DNA from 3 places in the Pseudarthrobacter sp. AB1 genome. Region 2 is predicted to be linked to each of the others. Evidence: riboswitches for the same ligand, from Rfam matches in the RefSeq annotation. Region 2 holds a riboswitch; each other region holds the start of a gene.
The links. Region 2 has a riboswitch for S-adenosylmethionine ahead of DAD99_RS10065 (DUF1737 domain-containing protein). Riboswitches for the same ligand answer to the same signal wherever they lie in the genome.
Positions count from the first base shown of each region.

Region 1: it holds a riboswitch for S-adenosylmethionine, as region 2 does, so the genes downstream of both, DAD99_RS15825 (aminotransferase class V-fold PLP-dependent enzyme) here and DAD99_RS10065 (DUF1737 domain-containing protein) in region 2, are expected to answer to the same signal.
Region 3: it holds a riboswitch for S-adenosylmethionine, as region 2 does, so the genes downstream of both, DAD99_RS02275 (homoserine O-acetyltransferase) here and DAD99_RS10065 (DUF1737 domain-containing protein) in region 2, are expected to answer to the same signal.

Region 1 covers NZ_PZKO01000057.1:31,079-34,344, reverse strand. The annotation lists gene rsgA (ribosome small subunit-dependent GTPase A) at 1-318, shown strand, start outside; gene hisN (histidinol-phosphatase) at 371-1,183, shown strand; SAM riboswitch class IV at 1,340-1,453, shown strand; gene DAD99_RS15825 (aminotransferase class V-fold PLP-dependent enzyme) at 1,489-2,928, shown strand; gene DAD99_RS15820 (class I SAM-dependent methyltransferase) at 3,038-3,266, shown strand, end outside.
Region 2 covers NZ_PZKO01000035.1:58,702-61,967, forward strand. The annotation lists gene DAD99_RS10055 (O-succinylhomoserine sulfhydrylase) at 1-681, opposite strand, end outside; gene DAD99_RS10060 (rhodanese-like domain-containing protein) at 678-1,091, opposite strand; gene DAD99_RS10065 (DUF1737 domain-containing protein) at 1,088-1,345, opposite strand; SAM riboswitch class IV at 1,359-1,474, opposite strand; gene DAD99_RS10070 (long-chain fatty acid--CoA ligase) at 1,783-3,266, opposite strand, start outside.
Region 3 covers NZ_PZKO01000008.1:23,311-26,576, reverse strand. The annotation lists gene DAD99_RS02285 (VOC family protein) at 1-206, opposite strand, end outside; gene DAD99_RS02280 (bifunctional o-acetylhomoserine/o-acetylserine sulfhydrylase) at 410-1,762, shown strand; SAM riboswitch class IV at 1,831-1,945, shown strand; gene DAD99_RS02275 (homoserine O-acetyltransferase) at 1,958-3,073, shown strand; gene DAD99_RS02270 (hypothetical protein) at 3,078-3,266, opposite strand, start outside.

The DNA.
Region 1 (3,266 bases), on a different contig from region 2:
GCCCTTGCCCTGAAACTGACCGGCGCCCCCGCCGGTAGCTGGATCATCGACACTCCTGGCATCCGCTCGTTCGGCCTGGCCCACGTGGATCCGGACCGGATACTAAGGTCCTTCCCGGACCTGGAACCGGGCACGGATGCCTGCGAGCGTGGTTGCAAGCACAACACCGCGGCCGTCAACTGCGGCGTGGATTCCTGGGTGGCGGCCGGTCAAGCGGGCCCCACCGGCCCGGCCCGGCTCGCGTCCCTGCGGCGGCTGCTCGGCACTGATCCGCGCCTGGTGGGCCAGGAAACCAAGGAACTAGGCAGCATCGGCTAGACGGAACGCCGATGTCCCCAACCCTGCGGTCCGGAGACGGTAGTTTGGAACCATGATCCAACCCGCTTCGAGCTACAACGATGACTTGCGCCTTGCCCATGTGCTGGCAGATTCCGTGGATGACCAGACCATGAGCCGCTTCAAGGCACTGGACCTCCGCATCGAGACCAAGCCGGACCTGACGCCGGTTACGGACGCGGACAAGTCCGCGGAGGAAGCCATCCGCGGCCAGCTGTCCCGCTCGCGTCCCCGCGACGCCGTGCTGGGCGAGGAATTCGGCAGCTCGGGCCATGGCTCCCGCCGCTGGATCATTGATCCCATCGACGGCACCAAGAACTTTGTCCGCGGCGTCCCGGTGTGGGCCACCCTGATCGCCCTCGTGGACGAAGGTGAACCCGTGGTGGGAGTGGTCAGCGCGCCCGCACTGGGCAAGCGCTGGTGGGCCGCCAAGGGTTCCGGCGCGTACATGGGCAAGTCCCTCGCCGCCGCAACGCGGCTCCGGGTCTCGGACGTCTCCAAGCTTTCGGATGCCTCCCTGTCCTACTCCAGCCTGGGCGGCTGGAAGGAGCGCGGCAATCTGGATGAGTTCCTGGGCCTGACCGAGGACGTGTGGCGCACGCGCGCCTACGGCGATTTCTGGTCCTACTGCATGGTGGCCGAAGGTTCCGTGGACATCGCCTGCGAGCCCGAACTGAACCTCTACGACATGGCTGCCCTCGTGCCCATCGTGGTGGAAGCCGGCGGCCGCTTCACCTCTTTGGAGGGACAGGACGGGCCGTTCGGCGGAAACGCCCTGGCCACGAACTCCATCCTGCACTCAGAGGTGCTCAAGCGGCTGAACCCGGACCTGGACGATCTCCTCTAGGCACTTTCTTCGAATTATCGACGGCGGACGCCCCCTCAAGGGGGCGTCCGCCGTCGTATCTTCGACAAATGCGCGATTCCTCAAACGCGCGTAACAAAGTCCTTAACATTGGGCTGGCTTCCTTTGTGCAGCGGCAGATGTTCTACGCTCTTAACAGGTCACGAGTGCCAGCGCTAAACCCCGGTTTGCTGGCCGGCAACCCTCCATTCGCGGTGGGGTGCCCCGGGTGACGACCAGGCCGGTCCGGAATGGACACGGCAAGCGCGGATTCCCGGTACGGGGAGTCCTTTTAGAGTGAGGTCTCCGTGACAACTGCCACCGTCTCCCCCAACACTGTTTCTCCCAGCAACGCCGCCCCCGCCAACGCCGCTGCGCTGATCCACGATGCCGCCGCCATCGCCGGGCGCCCCCTTTCTGCCGTCACCGGCGCGGAAATCCAGGCACCGTTGATCCAGGGCGGCCATGTCCGCTACGCAAACCTGGACTACGGCGCATCCGCTCCTGCCCTCTCCGTGGTGTCCGCCTACCTCAACGAGATCCTGCCGTTTTACGCCAGCGTCCACCGAGGCGCGGGCTTTGCGTCCCAGATCAGCACCTCCGTGTACGAGAACGCCCGGAACGTCGTCCGCGACTTTGTGGGCGGGCGCCCGGACGACTCCGTCATCTTCACCCGGAACACCACCGACTCGCTGAACCTGCTGGCGGGTTGCCTGCCGGCGACGGACGGACGGCCGAATGGCGATGTCCTTTATCTGGACATCGAGCACCACGCCAACCTCCTGCCGTGGCAGGGCGTCCCGCACCGCAGCGTCGTCGCCGCGGACACCATCGTAGGGACCCTTGAGGTCCTGCGCGCCGAACTTGAGCAGGGCAACGTCAGTCTCCTCGCGGTGACGGGCGCCTCCAACGTCACCGGGGAGATCCTCCCGGTCAAGGCCCTGGCCGCCCTCGCCCATGAGTACGGGGCGCGGATCGTGGTGGACGCCGCGCAGTTGGCGCCGCACCGGCGCATCAATATCAGCACCGACGACGTCGACTACCTCGCCTTCTCCGGCCACAAGCTCTACGCGCCCTTCGGCTCCGGGGTCCTGGTGGGCCGCACGGACTGGCTCGACGCCGGTACTCCCCACCTGGCCGGCGGCGGCGCCGTCCGCGAGGCCAAGCTCGACGGCGTCAGCTGGGCCACCGGCCCGGCCCGGCACGAGGGCGGCTCCCCCAACGTCCTGGGTGCGGCTACCCTGGCACGCGCCACCCAGGTCATCGCATCCTTGGACCAGGACCGCTGGCACGCCCACGAATCGGCCATCCGGTCATTCCTGGTGGACGGGCTCGGGAAGATCGACGGCGTCACCGTGCACCAGATCTTCTCGGATACGGACGCTGACACCGGCACCATCGGCGTGGTGAACTTCTCCGTGGCAGGGTACGACGCCGGACTCGTTGCCGCCTACCTGTCGGCCGAGCATGGCGTGGGCCTCCGGGACGGTCGCTTCTGCGCGCACCCGCTCCTCAAGCGCCTTGGCCTTCCCTCCGGTTCGCTGCGGGCCAGCTTCGGCGTAGGCTCCCGACTGGAGGACGCCCAACGGCTCCTCGCAGGCCTGGAACAGCTCCGCCGGACCGGACTGGGCTGGGACTACGTGGTGGACGCGGGCCGCTGGGTTCCGGCCAACGACACCCGCACCTACCCGCACTGGGCTCCCAACACGCCGGGCACCGCCGGCGCGGCTCCGTGCCTTGACGACTGACTGACGCTTCCTCCCCTGGTTCCTGACCTGGCTGCCGCCTGACCCAGCGGCTGCCGCCCATGCGGTAAATTCGAAGGATACCGATGGGCACAGTTGAAGGAGGCCGCGCGTGGCACGGGGTGGCCCCAGAATTGAGCACGGACGCCGCCTGGAACTCGGACAGAGTTTCCAGGACGGCGGCGAACACTACCAGCGCGTACGCCCTGGATACCCTGCCTACTCAGCGGACTGGCTGATCCCTGCCGGGGCCACGGACGCCGTGGACGTGGGCGCCGGAACCGGCAAGTTCACCGCCCTTCTACTGGAACGCGGCCTGGCGGTTTCCGCCGTGGACCCGT
Region 2 (3,266 bases):
GCCCAGGATGGCGCCGCCCAGGACGCGTCCCTGGCCGTCGATGTGCTTGGTGCCGGAGTACACAATCACGTCCGCGCCCAGCTGGCCGCAGCGCTGCAGCAGGGGAGTGGCGAAGACGTTGTCGACGACGACGGTGGCCCCGGCGGCGTGCGCCAGGTCGCTGACCGCGGCGATGTCCACGATTTCCTGCATCGGGTTGGATGGCGATTCGAAGAACACTGCGGTGGTGGGTTCCGACAGTGCAGCAGCCCACTGTTCGAGGTCCGGGCCGTCAACGAACACGGTTTCCACGCCCCAGCGCGGCAGGATCTCGTTCAGGATCACAAAGCAGGAGCCGAACAGCGAACGCGCGGCAACCACCCGGTCGCCGGCCGCCAGCAGGGCGCCCAGGGCGGTGAAGACCGCTGACATGCCAGATGCCGTCGCAAAGCACGCTTCGGTGCCTTCGAGCAGGCGAAGGCGTTCCTGGAAGGTGGCCACGGACGGGTTGCCGTACCGGGAGTAGACGAAGCGTTCGTCCTCGCCGGTGAAGGCGCGCTCGGCGGCGGCAGCGGACTCGTAGACGAAGCCGGAGTTCAGGAAGACCGGCTCGGTGGTCTCCTGGAAGTTGGTGCGGTTCAGCCCGCCGCGGACGGCCTGCGTTTCGGCGCTCCAGCCGGCGGCGTCTTCGTTGAAGGTCACTTCGTTATTCCCAGGTTGGTGGGGAGGCCGCGGTTTTTCCAGCCGTTAACGGTGCGCTCGCCGTAGCGGTCCGGCTCGCCTTCGAAACCCTCCAGGACGTTGTAGGAGGTGAAGCCGGCCTGCGTCGCGGCGATGGCGGCGGCGATGGAGCGCTGGCCCGAGCGGCAGAGGAACACCAGTTCGGCGCCGTCGTCCTCCGGTGCCTGCTGTGTCAGGTCGGTGATGAAATCCGGGTTGGGGATGCCGCCGGGGAAGGTCCACGGGATGAACAGGGGATCGTTGTCCGTGGCCTTGGTGTCGGGGATGCCGATGTGGGCCCATTCGCCTTCGGTCCGGACGTCCACCAGGATGGCGCCCTGCTCCAGCTTGGCCCAGGCTTCCTGCGGGGTGAGGTCTCCGGCGTAGCTCACGCGTGGCCCTCGCCGTCGAAATCGAGGTCTTCCACGGCAGAGGCGACGGCGGCATCGGCGGTGGCGATGGCCGACGGGAGGATGAGTGCCTGCGCAACGATCACAACACCTCCGTTGGACGTCGCGGCCGGGCTGCCGTGCAGGACATACCCTTCGGCCAGGGCAGTGGAAATCCGTTCACAGAAAGACCTGTCGTCCGGCCCGGTGACAAGCCGGTACGACAGTTTCTTTTCAGGGGCGGGGGCGTCAGACACGACGGAACTCCTTCTTTCACGCTTGCAGCTCGAATGGGTCGATATGCCGAGTATTCACCTGAGGCACCCCGCCGCGAAAGGGAGGGTTGCCGACCGGCCAGTCAGGGCTTGGCGCCGGTACTCATTACTCCCCAAAAACGTAGCACTCGCCCCGCCCCGCCGCACCGCCGCCGTCGTCATGTTCCGTAACCAACGCGTGTTTCCGTAACCCCGGCGCTGACGGGACAACCGAATGGGGGCGGGACCGCAGACCCTCGTCGCGGTCGCCTGGGCGCAGCGTCTGGATCACCAGGATTTCGGCAGGCTTCCGGGGCCAGTCTGTACCGGACCATGTACGACTCCTTCTTTACCTGCACGTACCTGGCGCCGGGACGGCTGCTGAACGTCGTGGTCCTGGTGGTAGGACGCGTTTCCTGGTCCGCATCATTCCCGCCTGATCACCCTGTTGGAGTATCGGAGGTGCTGTACCGGGCGGTGAGTTCGCGCTTGAGTACCTTGCCGCTGGGGCCGGTGGGGAATTCGGTGACTAGGGTAATGATCCGCGGATACTTATAGGCCGCCAATTCCGCGGCGGCGAAGTCCCGCAACTCATCAACGGTGGCGCTGCTGCCCGGATTGAGGACGACGGCGGCCGCCACCTCCTGCCCGTGGGTTTCGTCGGGGACGCCATAGACGGCAACGCTCAGGACTGCCTCGTGCCGGCTGAGGACTTCCTCTACCTCTCGCGGGTAGACGTTAAAGCCGTTCCGGATGATCATCTCCTTCTTCCGGTCCAGGATGCGGAGGTAGCCGTCCCCGTCCTTGGTGCCCAGGTCGCCGGTCCGGAACCAACCGTCCACCACAGCCTCTGCGGTGGCTTCGGGCCGGTTGAGGTAGCCCGTGAAGAGGTTGTGCCCCCGGACCACCAGCTCGCCTAACTCGCCCGTGGGCTGCAGCTCGATGGCATCCTGGACGTCCGCGCGGGCGATCTCCACCTGGACTCCCCAAATGGCCTGGCCTACCGTTCCGGGCCGCGGCGCTTTGCCTACATGGTTGAAGGTGGCAACCGGGGACGTCTCGGTCAGGCCGTATCCTTCGTAAATGTCCGAGCCGAATTCCGTCTTGAACCTGTCCATCACCGCCACAGGCAGGGACGCGCCGCCGGAGATGCAGTAGCGCAGGGCGTTGGACCGGCCGGTGTTGGTGCGGGCGGCTTCGAGCATGGCGATGTACATGGTGGGCACGCCGAAGAAGACGTTGATGTTGTGCCGGGTGAGGGCATCCAGGGCTGCGTCCCCGCTGAACTTGGGCAGCATCACGATGGTGGCCCCCGCCCGCAGCCCGGTGTTGAGGACGCACGTCTGGCCGAAGGTGTGGAACATCGGCAGTCCGCCGAAGATGACGTCACCGCGGCGGAGGTCAAACGTGCTGGTCAGCAGCGTATTGGTCTGTTCCACAATGGCGAAGTGGCTGCCCAAGGCGCCCTTGGGCTGGCCGGTGGTCCCGGATGTGTACAGAATTGTGGCCGTCTCGAAGGGCCGCAGCGGCAGCCAGGTGCTGATGGGCTCGGCGCCTGCCGCTTCGGTCTCCAGCCGGGCGGCACCTTCGGGCCCCTCCGGCACCAGGACGGTGACGACGTCGATGCCCGCGGCCGCGGCCGCGGCGCCTTTGGCACCTTCCTCAAGGAGCGGTCCGGCGCAGACGAGCAGCTGCGCGCCGCTGTCGCGCAGCATGTACTCGATCTCCCTGCCCTTCAGCAGCGCATGTAACGGCACCACCACGCCGCCCAGCGCGAGGACCGCGTAGTAGACCCGGGCGAAATCAGCAACATTGGGCATCAGCAGGGCCACGCGGCTGGCGTGCCCCACGCCACGGTCCCGCAACGCACCGGCATACGCGCGCGTCTGTTCCCAGAGTTCGCTGTAGGTCACCCGCTCCTCGC
Region 3 (3,266 bases), on a different contig from region 2:
GGTGCCTTGTCCGATGCCGGGTGGTTCAGGACCTCCACAACTTCCAGGTATTTGTGGCCGGCGAGGGGAATAATCATGTTCCGGGTTCCAAACCGGGGGTGCACCCCGCCCTTCACGGCTTCAACGCCGAGGGCGGACGAAATACGTTCGGTGGTGGCAACGAGGCCATCTTGTTCACAGGCGTAAGAGACGTGATCCATGCGCATGCCATCATCTTGGCACTTTGTGATCCGGCTCTCAGCTAAGGGTAGCCTTACCGGAATCCTCTGCGTCACGAGTGGACATTCCGCCGGAAAGCGGGAGGAGACCGGCCGGCTGACCACCTTCGTCACAATCCTGTTCCCGTCTGGGAAAGTCTTCCTACACTGAACGCAACCGAGCTGTGCCACACCACGTCAAGGAGCATTGAATGTCGAACGCATGGTCTTTCGAAACCCGCCAGATCCACGCTGGCCAGGAACCGGACAGCGCCACCGGCGCGAGGGCGCTCCCGATTTACCAGACGACGTCGTTCGTCTTCCCGAGCGCGGAAAGCGCCGCCAACCGGTTTGCCCTCGCGGAGCTCGCGCCGATCTACACTAGAATCGGCAACCCCACGCAGGATGCCGTGGAACAGCGGATTGCCAGCCTTGAGGGCGGGGTCGCTGCCCTGCTGCTGAGCTCGGGACAGGCCGCTGAAGCCTTTGCCATCCTGAACATCGCCGAAGCCGGGGATCACATCGTGGCCAGCCCCAGCCTGTACGGCGGGACGTACAACCTCCTGGCGCACACCCTCAAGAAGTTCGGCATATCCGTCACGTTTGTGGCTGACCCGGACAACCTCGACCAGTGGCGCGATGCCGTCCAGCCCAACACCAAGCTCTTCTTCGGCGAAGTGGTCTCCAACCCGCGTCAGGACGTGCTGGACATTGAAGGCGTGTCCGAGGTAGCTCACGAGGCCGGCGTTCCCCTGATTGTGGACAACACGCTGTCCACCCCCTACCTCATCCGCCCGCTCGAATGGGGCGCGGACATTGTGGTCCACTCCGCCACCAAGTATCTGGGCGGGCATGGCTCGGCCATAGCCGGGGTGATTGTGGACTCGGGGAACTTCGACTTCGGCGCGGAGCCGGAACGGTTCCCGGGCTTCAGCACCCCGGACCCCACCTACAACGGGCTGGTGTATGCCCGGGACCTTGGGGCCGGCGGAGCCCTCGGTGCCAACCTGTCCTACATCCTTAAGGCCCGGGTGCAGCTTCTGCGCGACCTCGGCTCGGCAGTGTCACCGTTCAACGCATTCCTCATCGCCCAGGGCCTGGAGACCCTGAGCCTGCGGGTGGAGCGTCACGTGGCCAATGCAATGGACGTTGCCCAGTGGCTTGAGGCAAGGGACGACGTCGAATCCGTCGCCTATGCAGGGCTGTCCTCCAGCCCCTGGTATGAGCGCGGCCGCAAATACGGCCCCAAAGGCACCGGTGCGGTGGTCTCATTCAACCTTGCCGGCGGCGCGGAGGCCGGGAAGCGCTTCGTGGATGCCTTGGAACTGCACTCCCACGTTGCGAACATCGGGGACGTCCGTTCACTGGTGATCCACCCGGCATCAACCACGCACAGCCAGCTCTCGCCGGAGCAGCAGGTCATCGCTGGGGTCACGCCGGGACTTGTCCGCCTGTCCGTGGGCATCGAACACATTGATGACATCATGGCCGACCTGGAGGCCGGGTTCCGGGCGGCCAAGGGTGCGGCGGACCCTAACAAAGACGCGGCGGCCCCGCAGGAGTAGGGCTTCCGCGAAGTCACAACCAGTCACACGCTTAGCAATAGACCGGGGCTGTTCGTACACTCGAAGCAGGTCATGAGTGCCAGCGACAGCCCCGGCTTGCTGGCCGGCAACCCTCTTTTGCGGCGGGGTGCCCCGGGTGAGGACCTGGCCTGCCGGTCAATTGACGGTGGGCAAGCGCATAGAAAAGGTCCTTCCATGACGATTACGATTTCCCGTACTGCAGCCCCCGGAAACGGCGTGGTCCGTTACGCCAGCGTCGGCGGACTTGAGCTCGAAGCCGGCGGTTTCCTCCCGGATGTCACCCTTGGCTATGAAACGTGGGGAACCCTCAACGCGGACGGCTCCAACGCCGTCCTGATTGAACACGCCCTGACCGGCAGCACGCACGTGACGCGCGGCGACAGCGACGAGCCCGGCTGGTGGGAGCAACTGGCCGGACCAGGTGCGCCGGTGGACACCGACCGGTTCTTTGTGGTCTCCATCAACATTGTGGGTGGCTGTTACGGCTCCACCGGGCCATCCTCGGTTGCCCCCGACGGCAAGCCATGGGGGTCGCGGTTTCCTTTGGTAACGCTGCGGGACACCACGGCGGCTGAGGCCAGGCTGGCTGACCAGCTGGGCATCCCGAGCTGGTACGCCGTGCTGGGCGGTTCCATGGGCGGCGCGCGGGCATTGGAATGGGCGGTCACCTACCCGGAACGGGTCCAGCGGTGCGCAGTTATCTCGATCGGTGCCGCCAGCACGGCCGAACAGATCGCGTTCGCCCAGGCGCAGACGCTCGCCATCCGCCAGGACAGCAATTTTAACGACGGCGACTATTATGGCGGTCCGCTGCCGGAGGACGGGCTGGCCCTGGCACGGCGCATTGCGCACATCACCTATCGCTCCGCAGCGGAATTCGATGGGCGCTTCGGCCGGTCGGCCCAGCACCCGGAATCGCCGTTCCAGGCGGCAGCGCTGGGGGAGCGGGGCCGCTACCAGGTGGAAAGCTATCTGGACCACCAAGGCAAAAAGCTGGTGCGGCGCTTTGATGCCAACAGCTACATCGCCATCACCGACGCCCTTATGAGCCACGACGTCTGCCGCGGGCGGGGTTCCCTGGACGAGGCCTTGGGCCGGGCTACCGCCAGGTTCTTCGTGGCCGCCGTGGACAGTGACCGGCTGTATTTCCCGTCCCAGTCCCGTGAACTGGCTGACGCGCTCCCGGGTGACGTGGACGTGCACGTCATTGAGGCTCCGATCGGCCACGACGGCTTCCTGACCGAGATTGGCCAGCTGGGCCGCCAGCTCCGGAATACGTTCCTGATCTAAGCAGTTAGCCGTTCATGATGTCGGAGCGGCGCTTCATATACTCCTCCATGGCCAGCTCGCCGCTGCTGTACTGCTGGTCGAGTTCGGCCAGTTTCCGGGCCCGGTATCCCTGCGGGCCCGACGGCGGCAGGGGAATGCCAGGGGCGGCAGGCTGCTTCGGTGCTTCCGCGCGCTGATCCGGCACCGACTGGCC